DNA from 2 places in the Lelliottia nimipressuralis genome. Region 2 is predicted to be linked to the other one. Evidence: predicted binding sites of a transcription regulator. Region 2 holds the regulator's gene; the other holds the start of a gene.

Region 1 (3,420 bases), 340 kb from region 2:
TCGGTAAAGGCTTTGGTACCGGCAACCAGGTCAGCGGTCTCTTTGGTCACGTAGGCTTTATAGGCGGTGATCGCCTCGCCCAGACTCAGCAGCGCTTCGCCTTTCGCCGCATCCGCCGTGGCTTCGCCTTTGACGATCAGCTTGCCTTTCGGGTTGGTCAGCAGGCCGCAGGTCATGTCATATTCGCCCGGCTGCAGGTTAGCCGTCATTTTCTGGGTAAAGCCTGGCGCGATGTTTTCACGCTCTTCCACCACCATCACGCCTTTGAGGATTTCCCACTCCAGCGCCTTCTGGCTATGGTTCTGAATGATAAACTGGGTTTTACCGCTGTTGACCGTGATGGTCATCGGCTCACACTGTTTATCGTTCACGGTGACTTTCACCTGAGGAACATCTGCCGCGCCCGCTGAGAATGCAAACGCAAACAGCGCTGCCACACCTGCCTGTAATGCAGTACGTCGAAATTGAATTGCCATGACCCTTCCCTTTCTAAAAGTATGTATAAACAACACGAAGCACTTCAGGGCGCAGTACGCGACGGCTGAGTACTGGGGCGTGATGGCATAAAGAACAGCACCAGCGCCGGAATGAGATAGATGAAATACATCGCCACTTCGCTGACGCTCGGCGTTTCCTGATAGCCGAAGATGCCTTCGAGCAGGGTGCCGGTCAGAGAGTGGGTGGAGAGCGTATTACTGAAATCGAACGCAACGTCCTGGAAGTGGTTCCACAGGCCCGCCTCGTGGAAGGCGCGAATCGCCCCTGCCGCCAGCCCGGCGGCGACCAGCAGAATGAACAGGCTGGTCCATTTGAAGAACGCGCCAAGGTTCAGGCGAATGCCGCCCCAGTAGAGCATGAATCCCAGCACAATCGCGGTGGCGAGACCCAGCATCGCGCCGAGCGGCGGCCAGATCCCCACGTCCTGCTGGAACGCCGCCAGCAGGAAGAAGACTGACTCCAGCCCTTCGCGGGCGACGGCGAAAAAGACCATCCCAATCAGCGCCCAGCCGTGGTGGTTGCCCTTTTGCAGCGCGTGATCGACAGCCTGCTCCAGCTGCACTTTGACGTTACGCGAGACTTTGCGCATCCAGAACACCATCCAGGTGAGGATCACCACGGCGATCACCGCCACGATCCCTTCGAACAGCTCCTGCTCTTTTTGCGGGAATTCACCGGTGGTTTCGTTAATCAGGATCCCGAGACCTAAACAGAGTGCGGCGGCGAGAATAACGCCAATCCACATCACACCAATCCAGCGGCCGCGCTGGGTGCGCTTCAGGTAGCTGGCAATCAGACTGACAATTAAGGCCGCTTCAAGCCCTTCACGTAACATAATGAGAAATGGAACAAACATGCCGACACCTTAAATGTTTATCGCGGTCAACTGGTGCAAAGAAAGGTAAATAACTGTGATAGTGATTATCATTACGGCAGAAAGAAAAACAAGCGAATTGTGTCAGGTTTTGATGACCAGTTGTAAATCCATCGCCGGTTAATAGTTACGATCGTTACCGTTATGTATATAACTTATAACGTAAATGCCCATTTACGGTTTCCCTGCCCTATGGCTAAATAAGCGCTTCGTTTACCTGCTGAAAATTCAAAATGTATAACTTTGTTCATTTCCTGCTGGCGCTGGTCATTATTCTTGCGCTCGCCTGGCTGGTGAGTTTCGACCGCCGAAAAATTCGTATTCGTTATGTTTTACAGCTTATTGTGATTGAAATTGCGCTGGCGTTCTTTTTCCTGCACGCCGAAAGCGGTCTCTTCGTGATTAAATATGTCTCCGGTTTCTTTGAATCCCTGCTGAAATTTGCCGCGGAGGGCACCAATTTTGTCTTTGGCGGAATGGGTGAAAAAGGGCTGGCGTTCATTTTCCTCGGCGTGTTGTGTCCGATTATCTTTATTTCTGCCCTGATCGGTATTCTCCAGCACTGGCGAATTCTGCCGATTTTTATTCGTCTGATCGGCACCCTGCTGTCAAAACTGAATGGCATGGGCAAGCTGGAATCCTTTAACGCCGTCAGCTCACTCATTCTCGGCCAGTCGGAAAACTTCATTGCTTACAAAGGGGTGCTCGGCGATCTCTCGTCTCGTCGTCTGTTCACCATGGCGGCGACGGCGATGTCCACCGTTTCCCTGTCGATCGTCGGCGCTTATATGACCATGCTTGATGCGAAATTCGTGGTCGCGGCGCTGATCCTCAATATGTTCAGCACCTTTATTATTCTGTCGGTCATTAACCCGGCAAGCCCGGAAGCCGAGCCGGAAATCAAACTGGAAAAACTGCACGAATCCCAGAGCTTCTTTGAGATGCTGGGCGAGTATATTCTGGCCGGTTTTAAAGTGGCGATGATTATTCTGGCGATGCTGATTGGCTTTATTGCCCTTATTAGCGCCGTCAACGCCCTCTTCTCCAGCCTGTTTGGAATGAGCTTCCATCAGATCCTTGGCTATGTATTTTATCCGCTGGCGTGGCTGGTGGGCATTCCCCTGAGTGATGCGCTGAACGCGGGCAGTATTATGGCGACCAAACTGGTGGCAAATGAATTTGTGGCGATGATTGAGCTGCAAAAAATTGCCGGTCAAATGACACCGCGCGGGCTGGGCATTCTCTCTATCTTCCTGGTGTCGTTCGCCAACTTTGCCTCTATCGGCATCGTGGCCGGGGCGATCAAAGGGCTGAATGAGAAACAAGGCAACGTGGTATCTCGCTTTGGTCTGCGTCTGGTGTACGGCGCGACGCTGGTGAGCTTGCTGTCGGCAAGCTTTGCGGGGCTGGTGCTTTAACACCGTTTGTCGAACAGATGATATGCAGGCCGGGTCAGCGTTAGTGCCACCCGGCTTTTTCTTGCAACAATAACAATGAGGATAGCGAACAATGACCATCAAAACAGGGCTTATGGTTGCCGCACTTTTCATGCTGGCCGGCTGCAACGCCCCCTCGCATACGGCTCCTGACGCCACCTGCAAAGTGGATAACCAGATGCAGCAAACCACGCTCTATTTCGGTCTGAATCGTCCGGCGGGTTCCGCCATCACCGGGCAGGAGTGGCAGCAGTTTGTCGATCAGGACGTGACGCCGCGTTTTCGCGATGGCTTAACGGTGTTTGATGCGCGCGGACAGTGGCTGGGCAATGACGGGAAAGTGGCGCGTGAGCCAAGTAAAGCGTTGATGCTGATCCACGGGAAAGATGCTCAGAGCGAGAGCAATATCGAAGCATTACGCGGGATCTACAAATCACGGTTTGCACAGGAGTCGGTGATGCGCGTTGATCAACCGGTCTGCGTGCAGTTCTGACAAATAAAAAGCCGGGCGGCGACGACGCCTTACCCGGCTTTGAACACCTGTTAACGCTTATTCAGGCTGTAACTTTACCGGCGGTGCCGTGTGGTAATGCGCATCCGCTTCGGCAAAAC
Region 2 (3,420 bases):
CGATACGCTGCTGGCGCAATTCCCACAGGCGCGTGCGCATGTGATCGCCGGAGCCGGGCACTGGGTTCACGCTGAAAAACCCGAAGCCGTGCTGCGGGCGATCCGTCGCTATCTCTCTGATAAAGCGATTTGATTAAAAAGCCAGCGACCGGTTGCCCGCAGGCTACCAGTCGTTGGCGTGCAGGTATCCGTGATGTATGATGTCGCGCTCATCGCCCCGGCAATAGCAGGGCCGCTCGTTTTCCCCGAAGTTTCTGAATCATGGCCAAAGAACAAACGGACCGCACGACACTAGATCTGTTCGCGACTGAACGTCGACCGGGACGACCAAAAACCAATCCGCTTTCGCGTGATGAACAGTTGCGCATCAATAAGCGCAATCAGCTGAAACGCGACAAAAGTCGTGGGCTTAAACGCGTCGAGCTGAAACTCAACGCGGAGGCCGCCGACGCCTTAAGTGAACTGGCCGATGCCCGCGAGATCAGCCGCAGCGAGCTGATTGAAGAGATGCTGATGGCACAGCTTCAGGCATGGCGCAGCACCAGGTGATCGTCTGAAAATCCCCTCAATTGTCCCTTTCATGTAGCACAGAGTGCAGTCCCGCGTGATAGCTGTTTCCGCAGACTTCCCTGTTCTGCTATGATTGCCCTTATCCGTGGACAATTTGCGCCACCATACCATTAAGTTTCAAGAGGTTATTTCACTCATGGCAATCATCGGCATTTTCTTCGGCAGCGATACCGGTAATACCGAAAACATCGCAAAAAACATTCAAAAACAGCTTGGTAAAGACGTTGCCGACGTACATGACATTGCTAAGAGCAGCAAAGAGGATCTCGAAGGTTACGATATTCTGCTGCTTGGCATTCCAACCTGGTACTACGGCGAAGCACAGTGTGACTGGGATGATTTCTTCCCGACGCTGGAAGAAGTGGATTTCAACGGTAAACTCGTTGCCCTCTTCGGCTGCGGCGACCAGGAAGACTACGCGGAATACTTCTGTGATGCATTGGGCACCATCCGCGACATCATTGAACCGCGCGGCGCGGCAATCGTCGGTCACTGGCCAACGGCGGGTTATCATTTCGAAGCTTCTAAAGGCCTGGCGGATGACGACCACTTTGTTGGCCTGGCTATCGACGAAGACCGTCAGCCAGAACTGACCGCTGAGCGCGTCGACAAGTGGGTAAAACAGATCCGCGAAGAGCTGCACCTCGACGACATCCTGAACGCGTAATGCAGTGATGAGGTGCAACTGACTACGTTGCACCTCATTGATAGATAATACCGATTAAAATAATTGCTACAAATTTTTAACTTTCGTGTTCATACCTGTACAATGTCCCCGGGTTAAAGTGGATGCCATCCAACAAGTTTGTTGGTGATACCACGTTTTTATAAGCATACTTTGCTTGAGACTTGCAGTTTTCATTTAGGCATGGCAGTTCTATAATGAGACGCATTATCCCAACTGCATTTTCTGTCACTTCTTCTAAGGAAGTGAATCGTTTAGCAACAGGACAGATTCCGCATGACTGACAACAATACCGCATTAAAGAAGGCTGGCCTGAAAGTTACGCTTCCTCGTTTAAAAATCCTGGAAGTTCTGCAAGGGCCGGACAACCATCACGTCAGTGCGGAAGACTTATACAAACGTCTGATCGACATGGGCGAAGAGATTGGACTGGCGACCGTATACCGCGTTCTGAACCAGTTCGATGACGCCGGGATTGTCACCCGCCATAATTTCGAAGGCGGTAAATCCGTTTTTGAACTGACGCAACAGCATCATCACGATCACCTGATCTGCCTCGACTGTGGCAAGGTGATTGAATTCAGCGATGACTCCATCGAAGCACGTCAACGTGAAATCGCCACCCGACATGGCATCCGTCTGACCAACCATAGCCTGTACCTGTATGGTCATTGTGCTGAAGGCGATTGCCGCGAAAACGAGCATGCACACGATACCAAATAATCGTGTTACAAACTCTGAGCCAACCTGACGGTTGGCTTTTTTTTTGCCTGCAATAAATGCAAAAACGCCCGGCAAGCTTTCGCGGCCGGGCGCTGAATACAACGAATTACTGTGCGTTGTTACTGCGGATCTCTTTCCAGATCTGATCGCAACGTTTTGCCACTTCCTGATCGTTACCGGTTTTACGCGCCTGAATGCAGGCCTGGTAATCCATCACGCGGATGTTTTCCTGCGTCGCGAACTGCTCATGGGCTTTCTCTTTCTTCAGCACCGTCAGTACGCTCTGACAGGCTTCGATTTTTTCCGGCGAGCCTTCAGCGGTGTTAATGCAGGTGCTGTAAGCCTCTTTCAGGCGAGAGTCTTCTTTCTGCGCCTGAGGTTGCGCGCAGGCGGTCAGCCCTGCGGCCAGCACAGCAACGAATGCGATTTTCTTCAACATGTCGGTCTCCATTCCGGCGGGAGTGATCCCGCCAGATCGTTCATCAGAAGATGGTGAAAGGTGCGATAACCATGAATTTCACGTCACGCTCATCCTGGAAGATGTTGCCGTAACCGCCCGAGTAGCTCGGAATATCGGAGTGGTTGTCGTATTGCGTGAAGTGCAGTTTGAACATGGTGCCTTTGGCGCGACCATCCTGCAGGGTATACATTGCATCCAGGCTGTATGAAGACTCTTTCAGACGATAGTTTGGATCGTAGTAGGCATCTGGCGTCGCCATGTCAGCTGGCTTCGCGTCCCATGCGTAGGCGTAAGATGCGCCCACCGCCCAGCCCGGCAGATTCCAGTTTTTAAGGTCATACATCGCGCCGAAGAAGAGCGCTTTTTCGCCGTCGGCGTTGAAGTCAGAACGGTTATCCCACCAGATATCCAGACGACCGTTAGACGAGGCGTACGTTGGCGTCATACGCTGCAGGAAGTAGCCCTGCTGCCCTTCCGCTTTAACGTAAGTTCCTTCGAGTCGCAAATCTACCTGACCAATTTTGTAGCCGAAGGTCAGAGCCTGCAGCCATGCGGTGCCGTCATACAGATCGTTTACGCCGCCATCGCTGACTTTGTCGCGCGTACCGTAGAACTGATAGCTGGTGGTCAGCGGGCCGCCAACGATATCGAATTTGTAGCTGGCTTTGGCGAAGTACTGATCGACGTAACCTTCTGCCTGACCGAATGCCGCTTCCAGTACCAGATCATTTTTGAAGTCATATTTCGCGCCGAGTGAGTGCAGATATTCCACCCGCGTCTTTTTATCGTTCTGGTAGAACTTGTCCATCTCGATGTGCCACGGCGCTTTGTACTCGTTGGTCCACATGTACGAGAAGCTCAACGCACCAGCGTCGCCATAATCAAAGTTCGCCCCGGCTTCTGCGCCCTGGTAAGTACCCGGCATAAAGCTCCAGTGCGGAGCTAACAGAGTCTGGCCGGTTGGCTGAATATAACCGCCGCG

The links. The regulator Fur, encoded in region 2, represses iron uptake genes when iron is present. The targets are predictions, from matches to a motif close to ATAATAATGAGAACNACTATCAA.
Region 1: a site for Fur is predicted at 1,404-1,426, ahead of efeU (iron uptake transporter permease EfeU). Genes of this name have one in related genera too.

The regions. Positions count from the first base shown of each region.
Region 1 covers NZ_CP167172.1:1,677,959-1,681,378, reverse strand. The annotation lists gene efeO (iron uptake system protein EfeO) at 1-476, opposite strand, end outside; gene efeU (iron uptake transporter permease EfeU) at 521-1,354, opposite strand; gene ACB496_RS07755 (NupC/NupG family nucleoside CNT transporter) at 1,606-2,790, shown strand; gene ACB496_RS07750 (DUF3574 domain-containing protein) at 2,882-3,301, shown strand; gene putP (sodium/proline symporter PutP) at 3,359-3,420, opposite strand, start outside.
Region 2 covers NZ_CP167172.1:1,334,871-1,338,290, reverse strand. The annotation lists gene ybfF (esterase) at 1-133, shown strand, start outside; gene ybfE (LexA regulated protein) at 262-549, shown strand; gene fldA (flavodoxin FldA) at 707-1,237, shown strand; gene fur (ferric iron uptake transcriptional regulator) at 1,532-1,978, shown strand; gene chiQ (ChiQ/YbfN family lipoprotein) at 2,085-2,414, opposite strand; gene chiP (chitoporin ChiP) at 2,461-3,420, opposite strand, start outside.